2 regions of the Chryseobacterium sp. GQ58 genome follow, and region 2 is predicted to be linked to the other one. Evidence: riboswitches for the same ligand, from Rfam matches in the RefSeq annotation. Region 2 holds a riboswitch; the other holds the start of a gene.

Region 1 (7,781 bases), on a different contig from region 2:
CAGGCAGACGGATATACCCAAACTTTGGAAGAGTTTGACAAAATCTACATGCAGCTTAATATAAAGGATAAATCTATTCTCAGAGCCGGACATCTGGATTTGATGGACGATAAAAATTATTTTGCCAAATATCAGAGACGAAGCATGGGACTTCAGTTTCAGACACAGTTTGGGAAAGAAAATAAAACCTTTGCAGACATTTCGATGGGCATTGCACGAAGCGAATTTCACAGAATACGTTTTCAGGGTGTTGAAGGTAATCAGGGGCCTTATCGATTGACCGGTAAAAATGGCGAACAGTTTATCACTTTGATTTCAGGGTCTGAACAGGTTTTTATTGACGGAATTCTGATGAAACGCGGTGAAAATCAAGATTACATTATCAACTACAATACCGGAGAAGTTACTTTTACCAGCTTCCGTCCTATTTTCCAGCAAAATTTTATCACAATTTCTTTTAATTATACCAATCGTAACTATTCCCGATATTTATTTACAGGAAACCTGCAACATCAACGTGAAAAATTCCGGGTTGGTTTAAGCTGGTTTATGGAAAATGATAATAAAAATGCTCCTTTAGCTTTAAATTTATCCAAAGAAGATGAGCAAATTTTGGCCGATGCCGGGAATAATCTCGACTTGATGTACGCCCCATCCGGCGTGGTTGCAGAATATGATGTCAATAAAATTCTGTACAGTCTTGTGCAGGATCCGAACGGAAATTATTATCAGTTTTCGACTGATCCTACACAGACATTATATCAGGTTTCGTTTACTTATTTCGGAGTTAATTTGGGTGATTATAAGCTTATACAAACCACAAATAACGGGCGGGTTTTCGAATATGTAGGACCAAATTCCGGAGATTACCGTGCGGTAAGAAAGCTTCCTTCGCCTCAAAAAGCTCAGGTTTATACGATGAACTCTGAGTATTTGCTTAAAGACGGAAAGATCGGAGCAGACATTTCATTAAGTAATTACGATATCAATTTGTTCTCTTCGAAAGATTCTGATCAGAATATCGGATATGCAGCAAGAATATTCGGAAACAAAACATTTACAATAAATACATGGAAAGGTACACCAAGTTTTGAATATCAATATATTGACAAACAATTTCATATTCTTGACCGTATCAATGATGTTGAGTTTTCAAGGGATTTTAACCTGACGCAGGAGTTCAGCGGAAGAACTCAAAACAGGTTTATTTTTAGTTTTTTAAACAAATGGAATAACAAATCTACTTTAAATTACCGCATCAATTATTTGGAAGAGCAGGACGCTTATAAAGGTGTAAAAAATGGCGTAGATTTTGGCTGGCTCAAAGGGAAATTCCTTACAAAAGGAAATTTATCTTATCTGAATACCAATTCTACACTTCAGGATACAAAGTTCATTCGTGGAGGGGCTGCGACGGAATATACAGGCCAAAAAGGAAGCTGGTCTCTTGGCGGAAGCATGGAGCATAACGAAAAAAAATACAACGAGACACAAGTAATGGATGTCACCAGTTTCAGTTGGAAAGAGCTTTTTGTGCAGAAAAAAATTGGTGACAGCACAAGAACGAAACTTTTGGCTAAAATGTATGTAAGAGACAATGACTCGGTGCGCGACAACAGGCTTCAGAATATGAACAGGATTTTAGGCTTCATGGCAGAAAGCCAGTTGATTAAAACAGAACGCACCACCTTAAACGCTTTACTTCATTACAGAAAATTCTTCTATAAAAATGATGATGTAGACATGAATCAAAATAAAGATTTTGTCGTTGGAAATATTTTATACAACCAGCAGCTTTTCAAAAACGGTATGCGCTTGCAGGCGTTTTATGAATTAGGAAACGGACAGGAAGCGCAACGGGAATTTCAATATATAAAAGTTACCGACGGGCAGGGAATTTACAAATGGACAGATTATAACGGCGACGGAATTCAGCAGATTGATGAATTTGAGATTGCCGAATATTCGGATTTGGCGCAATACATCAGGATTTACACCAATTCGGTCCGCTACATTCCTTCCAACAAAAACAAACTGCAGCTGGCATTATTTGTCAATCCGTCAATTGTTTTTAATTCTGAAAATAAATTCTTAAAACGCTGGAATTTTAATGTTTCACTCAACTCTCAGAATTCTTATTTTAAAAGAGACAAAGTTTTAGTTTTGAATCCGTTCGAAAAAAGTGAGGATCAGATTTTAAAGAATCAGAATATTTTGGCATCGGTACAGTTTAATCCTACCGAAAAGTCCGGCTGGAATGGTAATTATCGTTTTATTGCCAACGACAACCTCATCAACGCCAATTTCAGCAACGAAGAAAGGAATCAAACTTCACATTTTGTGAATATCGGATATTGGTTCAATAAAGAATTCCGTGTTGATTGGGAAAATTCTGTGCACGATTTACAAAATTCTTCGCAACTTTTCGCAACAAGAGATTACAGACTTAGTAATTTTGAGACTAAGCCAAAAGCAACTTATAAGTTTACAGATGCTATTCAGGCTGAGTTTTCTTCGGCTTACCGTGAGAAAAAAAGAGTGGATGGCGAAGAGCTTTTAAAAGCTTTCGACATTACCGGAACCATACAGTGGGAATGTAAGAAAACTTCCATCAGAGGAAACTTCTCTTTTATTAACAATGACTTTACAGGAAACAATTTCAGTATCGTAGGAAATCAGATGCTCGATGGTCTGAAACCCGGAAAAAACCAGGTTTGGAGCGTATTTGTACAACAAGCAATTAATTCTTTTTTACAGTTAAATCTTAATTATGAAGGTCGAAACTCCGGCGACCGGACGATTCATATCGGAAGCATGCAGGTAAAAGCAAGCTTTTAATGAAGATCAAACTACCCTTCTCAAAACAATAGTTAACTAAAAATATTTTTTGAATAAAACAAAACCCATTTAGTTACAAATCATCTGTTTTTAGACAAATCAGAAAGTTGTTTGGTCACAAGTCAAGTGTTTTTAAATCAAACACAAAACTGTTTGGTTACAAATCATCTGTTTCAAATAAATCAAAAAGTTGCTTGGTCGCAAATCAATTGTTTTTAAATCAAACACAAAACTATTTTGTTACAAATCATCTGTTTTCAAATAAATCAAAAAGTTGTTTTGTGACAATCGATATATTTTTAGATCAAAAAAAACTGTTTGAAATTTAAAGAAAACACAAGTAAAGACAAACATTTCGCTCCTACGGAGCTCGCTGTAATAACGTGAAAATTTATTCTACAAACATATTGCTCCGATGGAGCAAACAGATTCAGTGCAAATAAAAAAGACTGCTTATTCAAGAATAGTTATTGCTCAATATAATATTAGGTATAATAATTTAACTCAATTATTTAAAAACTCTCCAATCCTAAAACCCTCAACTCTTTCACTTTAAAAACTCTCAGACTTAAAACACCTTCAATATTTTCCTTATATTTGTTCAGTAATAAACACGGGGTGCCACAAGGCTGAGATCATACCCGATGACCTGATTTGGATAATGCCAACGTAGGGATGTCTGCTTAAAATTTCATTTTATGCTTTATTCGTTCGCATGCTTATCCATGATCTGAACTGCTGAATAAATCAATAAAAATAAAATGGAAGTAACAAAGTATTCCGGAGAACTTATCCCCCAACAAGACAAAAACTGGCAAGGAAGACCCGAATGGTTTTTCAACCGAGAACACACCGATACCTACGAATTGTGGTATGAAGGCCGATACAAACGTGCCGAAATCTGGCAGAAAAAAGTAATGGAACAGCTTGTTTCCAAAGATCAGCGAGTAAAGACGCTTTTAGAATTCGGCTGTGGCACTACCCGATTTACACGTTGGTGGAAAAACATAGGAATTGAAGCAACCGGAGGAGATATTTCGCCGTTGATGTTATCACAGGCTATTCATCTTTTTGAAGGCGATCTGGTGATGGCCGATTCACACTTTATGCCTTTTAAAGATCATACTTTTGATTCATTGGCGTTTATCACAACTTTCGAATATTACAAAGATCCTGTGAAAGTCATCAGAGAAGCAGCCCGTGTTGCCAAATACGGAATTGCGATGGGTATGATGAACAGGAATTCTCCTAAAGTAGCCCGCAGAAGAGTGCAGCAGTTGTTTGGAAAAAATCCTTTTTATGTAACGGCAACTTTTTATACTCCTAAAATGCTGACTGAAATCATTGAAAAAGCATTAGTCGGAAGAAAATATACGATTGAATGGACCTGCACAGGACTTCCGAAATGGTTCCCAGTACAACAATGGAATGTTCCGGTTGGCGATTTCTTTGGATTGTATATTCAGCTAAATGATGTGGAATGAGTGAGACTTTAGGCAAAATAAATCATTCCCAATTTGAAGATTTCCTGAAACAGCGATGCGGGAAAGAACGTGATGAAGTGCAAGTTGGTCCCGAGTTTGGCATCGATGTTTCCGTCGTTGATCTTCATGGCGGAAAAGCAATGGCTTTGACGAGTGATCCGTTGTCATTAATTCCTTCTTTGGGCTTGGAAGAATCGGCCTGGCTTTCAGTTCATGTCATGGCAAATGATATGGCGACAACGGGCTTTGCGCCGATGTACGGTCAATTTGTTTTGAATCTTCCGGCTTATTTATCTAAGAATGATTTTGAAATTTATTGGAATTATATTCATCAGTTCTGTAAAAGCATTCATGTAAGCATTACCGGCGGACATACAGGATTCATCGAAGGTCAAAATTCTACAATCGCAGGCGGCGGAACTTTTATTACCATCGCTTCGAAAGGAGATATTTTAGTCTCAAAATACGCCAAACCCGGCGACTCTATTTTAGTTACCAAAACAAGCGCACTTTCCTCTTCAGCAATTCTAGCGATGAGCTTTCCGGAAACTGTAAAAAATAAAATAGGAAAAGAAATGTATGATTCTGCCTGCGCTTCTTTCTGTGAAACCTCATCATTACAAGATGCTTTAACGGCAACTCAAATTGACAGTTCCGGAGTAACCGCGATGCATGACGTGACGGAAGGCGGAGTTTTGGGTGCGATTTACGAATTGGCTGTTGCTTCAGGAAACGGCGCAAAGATTTATAATGAAAAGCTGCCGATCGGTGAAGTTCAGTCAGCGGTTTGTAATTTATTTTCTTTAGATCCGAGATATTGTATTGGCGCCGGTTCTATGATTATTACCTGTGAAAAAGAGAAAGCTGCAGATATTATTTCACGATTAAAGACAAATAATATTCTCTGTACAGAAGTCGGACAAATCACTGAAAAGTCCGAAGGAATCAAGTTAATTGAAAATGAAAAAGCAAGCAATCTGATTTATCTCGAAGAAGATCCTTATTGGAAGGCATTTTTTAACGCTTACAAAAACGGCTGGAAATAATGATAAAACAAACCATACAACCCGGAATTTATCTGATCATTGATCCTTCGATGGATGAAGAAATCCTCTTTTCTAAATTGAGTTTAATTGTAAAAGAAAAGATATCAGCTGTTCAGATTTGGGATAATTTTAATGAAGATCAAAATATTGAGGAATTGCTTTCAAAGATCTATGAAAGAACTTCATTAAATAAAATTCCTTTGATCATCAATAACCGTTACGAATATTTAAAACAAGTTCCTTTGGCAGGAGTTCATTTCGACGAAATTCCTGACAATTTGAATAAAATTAAAGAAGGAATTAACCGTGATTTTATTTTGGGTATTACCTGCAATAATGAACTTTCAAAAATAGAATATGCCGAAAAGCATCAGTTTGATTATATTTCTTTCTGCTCAATGTTCCAGTCAAAAACCGCAAACAGTTGTGAATTGGTGAATTTCGAAACGGTTGAAAAAGCAAAAAGTATTTTTAGCGGAAAAATCTTTCTTGCCGGAGGAATCGATTTAGAGAATATTAAAAATTTAAAAGAGTTAAGTTATGACGGAATCGCCATTGTTTCAGGAATAATGAATGCTGAAAACCCTTCAGAGACAATTAAAAATTACCATCAAAAAATTAAAAAGTAAAACAATGAGAATAAAAACCATAGAAAAATTGTGCTGCCCGTTTGATAAAGCAGATTTAGAATTAACCATCATTTCGCAGGACGAAACAAAAAACATCATTGAAGGCCTACTGATCTGCAACGACTGCAAAAGAGTTTATCCGATTATGCGCGGAATTCCGATTATGTCACCTGATGAATATCGTGAATTTAAGCTTGAGCAGCCGGTTCTAGAACGTTGGGAAAAACATTTAAACGGAAAGAAAGTTGAGAATTTCAGGCTGATTTCGTAACGATAACAGCAATAGATAATTTCAAATTCCTGAAAGTTTAGAATTTCGTAAATTTGCGCCATGATAAAAATAGGCAACATAGAACTGCCGGAATTTCCGCTTTTGCTCGCTCCGATGGAGGATGTAAGCGATCCGCCGTACAGACGACTGTGCAAATTGCATGGCGCAGATTTGATGTATTCGGAATTTATCTCTTCTGAAGGCTTAATTCGCGATGCCATCAAAAGCCGGAAAAAGCTGGATATTTTCGATTACGAAAGACCTGTCGGAATCCAGATTTTTGGAGGTGATGAAGAAGCAATGGCGATGTCTGCAAGGATCGTGGAAACCGTAAATCCAGATTTGGTGGACATCAATTTTGGATGCCCTGTAAAAAAAGTGGTTTGTAAAGGTGCCGGAGCGGGGGTTTTGAAAGATGTTGATATGATGGTGCGCCTTACAAAAGCTGTTGTAAGTTCTACAAGCCTTCCTGTGACGGTAAAAACACGACTAGGTTGGGACAGTAATTCGATCAATATTGATGAAGTTGCGGAACGTCTTCAGGAAACAGGAATCAAAGCCTTAACGATACATGCAAGAACGCGCGGACAAATGTACAAAGGTGAAGCTGACTGGGAACACATCTCAAGAATTAAGCAAAACCCGAATATTGAAATTCCAATTTTCGGAAACGGAGATATTGATTCTCCTGAAAAAGCTTTAGAATATAAAAATAAATACGCCTGCGACGGAATTATGATCGGTCGTGCGGCGATTGGTTACCCATGGATTTTTAATGAAATCAAACATTTCTTTAAAACCGGAGAATATCTTGATGCACCAACAATTTCAGATCGACTTTTAGCCGTTCGTCAACATGCAGAATGGAGCGCAGAATGGAAAGGTGAAAAATTAGGATTAATTGAAATGAGGCAACATTACAGCAACTATTTCCGTGGAATTCCGCATTTTAAAGATTTCAGAAGGAAATTTCTTGAAGTGTACAGTTTGGAAGAGATGGATGAGGTGATCAAGGAAACGCAGGAGTTTTACGAAGAATATCAGGCACAGGTTTGATTTAATTTTTTAAATCATTAAGGTTTATTAAGAAGTTTAGAATATAAGTTGAGCTTTGTTTAAAGCAGATGCTTAATTAAGATTTATTGATTTTTCTTAAACTTAACTTCTTCAATATTCTTAATGGTTCAAAACTTTACATAAAACAACAAACCCATCGGAAAATCTGATGGGCTTGTTATATATATTCAATTATTTAATACTCTTCTGATGAATTTTCATTCTTTAGTAAAGCCAGAGCCGAAGAAGTTCCTATTCTTTTGACACCGAGATTGATCATCTTTTCGGCATCTTCAGGATTTCTCACTCCGCCAGCGGCTTTTACCGAAAGATTTCCTGCGTTGGCTAGCATGATTTTGACACCCTCGAAAGTTGCTCCGTTGGGTTTTCCGTCTTTCGTTTCGTAAAAACCTGTGGAAGATTTTACGTAAATTTTAGACAAATCATTTTCAGAAAA
Region 2 (7,781 bases):
GATCCTGAGCATCTTTCTGCTTCTATCGATTGGGTAATCAACATGATAAAAGAAAGTAAAATTGATTTTGATTTTAAAGAAAATTCTTTAACTGATATATGGACGAAATTTATTTTTGTGGCAAGTTTTGGACTTGTAACGGCTAAATATAATTCGTCTATTGGGACAGTGTGTAATGATTCCTCTCAAAAATCTGAGGCAAACGAGGTAATGAAAGAGATACAGGTAATTGCTTACAAAAAAGAAATTCATTTAGGAATAGATATCATTGATAAAACATTTGAAAAAGCATCTACATTTCCACCAGAAACTCCTACTTCTTTGCAACTGGATTTGAATTCCGGAAAAGATAATAGCGAATTAGAATTGTTTGCAGGAGCCGTTTTAAAATATGGAATGGAACTTGGCATAGAAACTCCTTCCACTCAAAAAATATATGAAGAATTAAAAAGGAAGTAATAGATACTAAATTAAAAGAAAGTAAAAAATGAGGTTTCTCAATATTACGAACCTCATTTTTTACTTTCATTATTTTAGCCTAAAAACTCTTCCAAAGAAACCGTTTTCTGTTCTCCCAATTCAAGATTTTTAAAAGTCACTGTTCTGTTTTTAATTTCTTCTTCACCTAAAAAGACAAGATTTTTAATTCCTTTCTTTTCAGCGTAAGTGAATTGCTTATTGATTTTAGCGCTTTCTGGATATAATTCTGCGGAAACTCCTTTTTGTCTCAGTTGCATAATTAATTTTAAAGCTTCCAAAGTTTCTTCTCCTCCAAAATTGGCAAAAAGATATTCAACTTTCGCTGAAGCTTCTTCAGGAAAAACACCTAATTCTTCCATTACAAGATAAATTCTGTCTAAGCCAAAAGAAATTCCGATTCCGGGAATATTTTTTACTCCAAAAACTTCGGTCAGATTATCATATCTTCCGCCACCGCCGATCGAGCCCATTTGCGCTTCATCTGCTTTTACCTCGAAGATCGCGCCTGTATAATAATCTAAACCACGCGCCAAAGTAATATTAAAAACAAGATTCTGAATGTCTACACCAAGATTTACAGATTGCGTAAGTACAAATTCTAATTCTTCAACACCTTGCAAACCGATTACATTTCCTGCAAATTTTTCTTTTAGCTGAAGAAGGTTTTCCAAAGCATCATTCGACTGATTAAACAAAAAGTCTAGCTTATCAATAGATTCCTGAGAAATTTCTCTTTCCAATAATTCTGTTACGACACCTTCTTTTCCGATTTTGTCAAGCTTGTCAAGAGCAACTGTAAAATCGATTAATTTATCTGTAATTCCCGCATATTCCGCCAAACCTGAAAGAATTTTTCGGTTGTTGAGATGAATAGTTACCGAAACTTTAAGGTCGGAAAACGATTTTAAATACAATTGAATCAAGTCAACTTCCTGCAAAAGACTTTCGCTTCCTACAACGTCTGCGTCACATTGATAAAACTCTCTGAATCTCCCTTTTTGTGGACGGTCTGCTCGCCAAACCGGCTGGATTTGAAAACGTTTGTAAGGAAATGTGAGTTTGCCATGATTCATGGCTACAAATCTTGCAAAAGGTACTGTCAAATCATAACGAAGCGCTTTATCTGAAATTTGTGAAGTCAATTTCTGATGACTTTTATTGTCCCAATCTTCCTGATTTACTTTTGAAGTGTAATCTCCGGAATTCAGAATCTTAAAAATCAAGCGATCGCCTTCTTCGCCGTATTTTCCAGTTAATGTAGAAAGATTTTCAAAGCTTGGAGTTTCTAAAGGCTGAAACCCGAATAATTCAAAATTTTTCTGTAAAATATTGATAATATATTTTCTTCTTGAAACTTCCTCTGATGTAAAATCTCTCGTTCCTTTTGCTAAGCTTGGCTTCATTTTATAAAGTTGAATATTGATAAGTATGCAAAAATAAGGAATTGAAAGGACTTTTAAACTAATACAAAAAGCCGGAAACCAATTTCCCGACCTTTCTATTTCATCACTTGTGTTTTCGATGTTCAATAATTATACACTTTCTAAGATTTCTAAAATCTCTTCACCATAATTTTCTATTTTATGTTTTCCGAAACCTTTAATATCGAGAAGCTCTTCTTTCTTTGCCGGCTTATATTTTGCGACAGATACAAGTTCTTTGTTGGTCGCAATAAAGTAAGAAGGAAGATTTTGTTCCTTTGCCTTTTCGGAACGCCAAAGCTTTAAAGCTTCAAGAATTTTGATCTCATCATTGTTCAGCATTTCATCTTCTGCAGAATATTTCACCGTTTTCGGATCTTTTACGATGTTTTTCTTCAAGACGGTTTTAGTTTCATTAAAATATAAAATTACTGACCAAAAATTGTCGTTTTGCACAAAAGCTGTTTCTACATTCAAAATGTCATGATTATATAAAAAATCATCAATCATGCTTTGATCCTTTTGCAGAAATTCATCAGCAATTCTTACTTTCAAAACTTTTATTTTCATCATTTGTGTTTTTAAGTTCGATCAATTATTTTCCTCCTAAAAGCAGAATTTCGTCTACTTTTATTTCGGTGATATACTTTTTCACACCGTCTTTATCATCATAAGATCTGTACGTTAGCTTGCCTTCGATTGCAATTTCTTTTCCTTTTGGCACATATTTCTGGAAAATCTCAGCAGTTTTACCAAAAGCGATCAGATTGTGCCATTGCGTTTCTTCTACCTTTTCTCCTTTTGCATTCGTGTAAAAATCGCTCGTTGCCAAAGACACGCTTGCTTTTACATTTCCGTTTTCGAAGTTGATCATTTCTACTTCTTTTCCTGTGTGACCGATTAAGGTTACTTTGTTTCTTAGTGACATACTATTTTTATTTATGTTTAACAATCAGATAAGAGACGCTCACTGGTTTCTCAAATCTCTGCTGCAAAGATTGTTACATTTTTAGACCGAAGTCGGTACAAAACTATTTAAATACGTTTGTAGTCGTTTGCAAATGGATATTCTAAATAAAATCATCCAAAAAAAAATCTTAAATAATTCATTCCGTATATTTGAAATTATATACTTAGACCAAATGAATGAAAATAAAGAAAATGTAATTCATCCGAATCATAAAAAATCTGCTGATTTGATTTACCTGTCCGGAGCCTTGGGAATTGCAAATCTTATCTGGAGTTTTGAAACTTTGAACAGCGGCATCAAAATATTCATCGCCTTGATTTCAGTAGCTTTCGTCTTTGGAATTGGCTATTTGGTAAGCAAAGGAACTGAATGGATTAAATATTTTCTACTGGTAATATTACTTTTAGGATTGTTAGGAGTTTCTTTTATAGTTGCAAACTTAAAAAATGAGCCAGTTATTGGAACAATTAATATTATTCAGACAATTTTGCAAATTTGGGCTTTAATTCTTTTATTTAAGATTCCGAAATCTCATAAACTATAATTCACTATTGAAAAACTACAAAAACATTTAAACATTTGCATTCCCGGAAAAACTCTTCTTAAAGTCTAAAAATCTGATAAGCTGCGAAATTTGCTTGTTGGTTCTATTCTTATAAATAGTTTTAAGATATTTATAGTTAAAGCCATGATAATTTCAATATTCTTGCACAGTAATCGAATATTGAATGTAAATGTTTTAATATTCTTCCGTTGTGAATCAATATTGACACGGCGGCGAATAATATTGTTGTCTAGTTAAACTATATTTTCGTATTGTAAAGTTATATTTTTGCAACCTTAATTAATATTGGAGCATCCTAAACTTATATTTTTGCAATGTTGATTAATATTGGAGCATCATAAACTTATATTCTTTCGTTGTTAAAGAATACATCAAAGTTCCCTCCTAAAATTAGAATGCTGCGTCGCCGTAAAATAGTCACAAAAAACCTGATAAATTTCAGAATCCGTATGTGTCGCTTTAATTCCCAGTTGGAAATAAATTTCTAAAATCTGATGTGATAAACTTTCAACTAAATTTGATGAATAAGTATGAATTTCTGATTGCTTTTCCTGGGTTATCATTTGAGATTCCTTTAATAAATCTTCAATTTCGTTAGCAAATTCAATCACTTTTTCGAACGCTTCATCAATTTTATTATTAAAAGAATTCAAATTAAGATTCGGACGGATTTTAATTGCCTCATCGGAAAAATGCGATGCCATTCCCAAATAGTTCACCAGCAAAGTCAAGTCTGCAAAAATTCTGAACGGAATTTTATCTAAAGCATCATCCGTAAAAAATTCATCATAAATAAAACTGTAATCTTCAGAAACGTTTATATCATTAATTTTAAAAGAATAAGTTCGCGTCGATTTCATTCCCATCGATTTCCAGTCGGGAATAATTTCTGCCTGATTTTTAGGAATGACAAATGACCTGATTATTTCTGAACCTGATTGATCAAATAAAGGTGCTCCGTTTTTTGTAAGTCTCGCATTGAGTGTAAAATGGCTCAAATGTGGCGCTCCGGTTGCAAAATGCCAAAATCCGTTGATAAGAAAAGTCCCGTCGTTTTGAATATCTGCTGTTCCACCAATCATTCCGCTTCCGCCAAAACAGGTTTCAGGATCACTGAAAAGTTCTTTAGCAATGTTTGGTTTTAGATTTCTTGAAAAAAAATTGGCGCCGGAACATAACGTAAGCATCCAACCCAAACTTCCATCAATTTTTGCCCAGTCAAATAATATGGATAATCCTTCTTTCAAGCGTAAGCCCAATCCATCATAAGTTTTGGGAACCCAGATCTGAAGTAATCGCTGCTGATGAATATAGTCGATTATTGATGCAGGAACTTCAGAAACTCCGTGCATTTGTTTTCTGATCTCGTTACGTGTAAGCATTTATCTTTTTATTAAGTATTTTTCTCCATTCCATATATCCTGAAATCGCTACCATAAACAAGAAAGCAGTTAAAATTGCATACAGATAAAGGTCTTTATGAATCAATAACGGAATAGCAATGATATTACTTATATTTAATAAAACCCAGTTTTCAATTTTTCTTCTGGCCATGAGCCACATTCCGGCCCAAGCAAAAGCACTAACCAAAGAGTCCCAAACAGGCACATCAGAATCGGTGTAATAAGTAAGAAAAAACCAAAAAATACTAAACGCGGCGGTAACAATACCAACTACAATCAACTTTTCGTTTCCTGAAGTTCTGGAAATAGCGGTTTCAGATTCTTGTTTGCCAAACTTCCAATAAATCCATCCGTAAATGCTCATGACCAGATAGTAAAGATTAAGCGTAAACTCCGCATACAATTTGGAATTGATCATCACATAAAGCGTGAGTGAAATTCCGGCAATACCAAAAAGATAATTATTCGGATTGTTTTTTCGGGCCAATAAAACCTGAAAAATTGAAAAGAAGACCCCAAACCATTCCGGCCAGGTTGTCTTTAGTAAAATTTCCTGCATCAAATTAACTTAAATAAATTAAATGATGAGATGATAAATCAAATTCCCTACGCCGGCATTATCCGGATCAGGTGTGGAAGATTCCCGGGTATCATCTCAGCCGCAATCTGCAGCACCCCATTGATTGGGCAAAGTTGACGTTTTTTTCTGAGATTTGAAAATTAAACATGATAAAAATATTTTCCCCTTTTAGTTCATATCCGTTTGCAAACGGATATTTCGTATATTTAAGCGTTAATTTAAAATCAATTGTGAAAAAGACAATCAAAAGAACATTCAGAGTTTCAAAATATGTAATTTATCGAGAAACCCTTGTTGATTATAAAGAACATTTCTGGTCATTTCTGGGCGCTTTTTTCGGAATCGGAATTATAGCATTTATCCAGTCTCAATATTTGCTGGAAGCAGAAAACATCTTTTTGATAGGATCTTTTGGTGCATCAAGCGTTTTGATTTACGGAGCCATTCAAAGCCCGCTTGCCCAACCGAGAAATCTGATCGGCGGTCATGTATTTTCAGCTTTGGTCGGCGTTACCATTTATCAGATCGTGCCCGATATTTTGTGGCTTTCGGCGCCTCTTGCGGTCGCTTTCTCAATTATTTTAATGCAATACACAAAAACTCTTCATCCGCCTGGTGGAGCGACTGCGCTCATCGCCGTTACTTCTTCAGGTAAAATCGCTGAATTGGGATATTGGTATGTGCTTTCTCCCGTATTATCGGGTTGCATCATTTTATTGCTGGTCGCTTTGGTTTTTAATAATATCACCAAAAACAGAAGCTATCCGACCAACAGCAGATGGAAAAAACTGCTAAGAAAAAAACATGAACGTCAAATGAAAAAATAATGCTATGAATTGCCTGGAATGTGGCGAAAAGATCATTGGAAGATTAGACAAAAAATTCTGCAATGATGCATGCCGAAACGCTTACAACAATAAGCAAAATAAAGATTATAACAATCTGATGCGCAATGTAAACAACAAGCTGCGCAAAAATTACCGCATTCTGAGTGAAATAAATGCGGAAGGAAAAACTAAAATCGTAAAAACTAAACTCGATGGCTTAGGTTTTGATTTTAATTACTTTACAAATATTAAAGTTTATAAAAACGGCTCGGAATATAAATTTATTTACGATCAGGGCTACAAACTTTTGGAAGAAGGATATATATTAATCGTCAGAAATTAATATTTCAAAAAAATACAAATTAAGATTATGAAAGAAATCGTGTTGATCACTGGAGCCAGCGGAACTGTTGCAAAAGTTTTGTCAAAAAAAATTGAAAAAGAATATTCCGTTCGGTTTTTAACACGAAAAAAAGAACACGAAAATGAATTTGAATGGAACATAAAAAACAAAACAATTGATGAAAAAGCTTTTGAAAACATAAGTCACATTATCCATCTTGCCGGCGCCAATATTTCTGAAAAAAGATGGACTGATGAACGAAAAAAAGAAATCATTTCGAGCCGCGTAGATTCTGCAAAGCTGATTTTGGAAACTTTACTAAAGAAAAATATTAAGCTTAAATCTTTTATTTCAGCTTCGGCGGTAGGAATTTACGGAGCAAAAACTTCAGAAAAAATTTATTCGGAAGATGATGAAAAAGGTAACGATTTCTTAAGTGAAGTCGTTGATCTTTGGGAAAGAGCAGCAGACGAACTTCACAAAAAAAACGTTGCAGAAAGAGTGGTAAAAGTAAGAACCGCAATTGTACTTTCAGAAAAAGAAGGCGCTTTGAAAAAAATGGCAATGCCAATAAAACTCGGAATCGGGTCGCCTTTGGGAACAGGAAAACAATATATGCCGTGGATTCACATTAATGATTTAAGTTCAGTTTATGAATTTGCATTGAAAAACGAAAACCTAAACGGCGCATACAATGCTTCGGCGCCACAACATACAAACAACGAAAATATAACAAAGGAAATCGCTGAAGTTTTAAAAAAGCCTTTGTTTATGCCAAATATTCCGGGATTTGTAATGAAGCTTATTTTTGGTGAATTGTCGGTTGCATTGCTTGAAGGATCAAGAACTTCATCCGAAAAAATCCAAAAAGCAGGCTTTAAATTTGAATTTCCAAACTTAAAACAAGCTTTGGAAAATCTATTATTAAAAAAGAATTAAATTAAACAGAAACAATATGAAACTGCAATTTTCACTTATCTTTTTATTCATACTTTCAATAAGTATTTATGGACAGAAAAAAGAAATTTTAAGTAAACAGGACAAGGCTGTTGCCGAACATTTTAAAAAAGAATATAAAAAGAAAAATTATAAAAAATTTGAAGGTAAAATAGTTACTACGGATAGTTATGTGCAATTTGACGATAAGATTTTTTATTACAACAAGTATGATAAATCTGATAAAATCATAAGT

What was found. Region 2 has a riboswitch for thiamine pyrophosphate ahead of pnuC (nicotinamide riboside transporter PnuC). Riboswitches for the same ligand answer to the same signal wherever they lie in the genome.
Region 1: another riboswitch for thiamine pyrophosphate. It lies ahead of AC6CHK_RS14855 (class I SAM-dependent methyltransferase); the one in region 2 lies ahead of pnuC (nicotinamide riboside transporter PnuC).

The regions. Positions count from the first base shown of each region.
Region 1 covers NZ_JCAXEH010000007.1:58,291-66,071, reverse strand. Annotated here, with positions in the region: gene AC6CHK_RS14860 (DUF8818 domain-containing protein) at 1-2,838, shown strand, start outside; TPP riboswitch at 3,443-3,531, shown strand; gene AC6CHK_RS14855 (class I SAM-dependent methyltransferase) at 3,600-4,322, shown strand; gene AC6CHK_RS14850 (AIR synthase family protein) at 4,319-5,368, shown strand; gene AC6CHK_RS14845 (thiamine phosphate synthase) at 5,368-5,997, shown strand; gene AC6CHK_RS14840 (Trm112 family protein) at 6,002-6,268, shown strand; gene dusB (tRNA dihydrouridine synthase DusB) at 6,329-7,324, shown strand; gene deoC (deoxyribose-phosphate aldolase) at 7,521-7,781, opposite strand, start outside.
Region 2 covers NZ_JCAXEH010000002.1:382,389-390,169, reverse strand. Annotated here, with positions in the region: gene AC6CHK_RS05905 (ketopantoate reductase family protein) at 1-459, shown strand, start outside; gene hisS (histidine--tRNA ligase) at 534-1,883, opposite strand; gene AC6CHK_RS05895 (HRDC domain-containing protein) at 2,013-2,474, opposite strand; gene AC6CHK_RS05890 (single-stranded DNA-binding protein) at 2,497-2,829, opposite strand; gene AC6CHK_RS05885 (hypothetical protein) at 3,044-3,415, shown strand; gene AC6CHK_RS05880 (acyl-CoA dehydrogenase family protein) at 3,808-4,818, opposite strand; gene pnuC (nicotinamide riboside transporter PnuC) at 4,805-5,401, opposite strand; TPP riboswitch at 5,424-5,528, opposite strand; gene AC6CHK_RS05870 (HPP family protein) at 5,650-6,246, shown strand; gene AC6CHK_RS05865 (hypothetical protein) at 6,251-6,589, shown strand; gene AC6CHK_RS05860 (TIGR01777 family oxidoreductase) at 6,617-7,528, shown strand; gene AC6CHK_RS05855 (hypothetical protein) at 7,545-7,781, shown strand, end outside.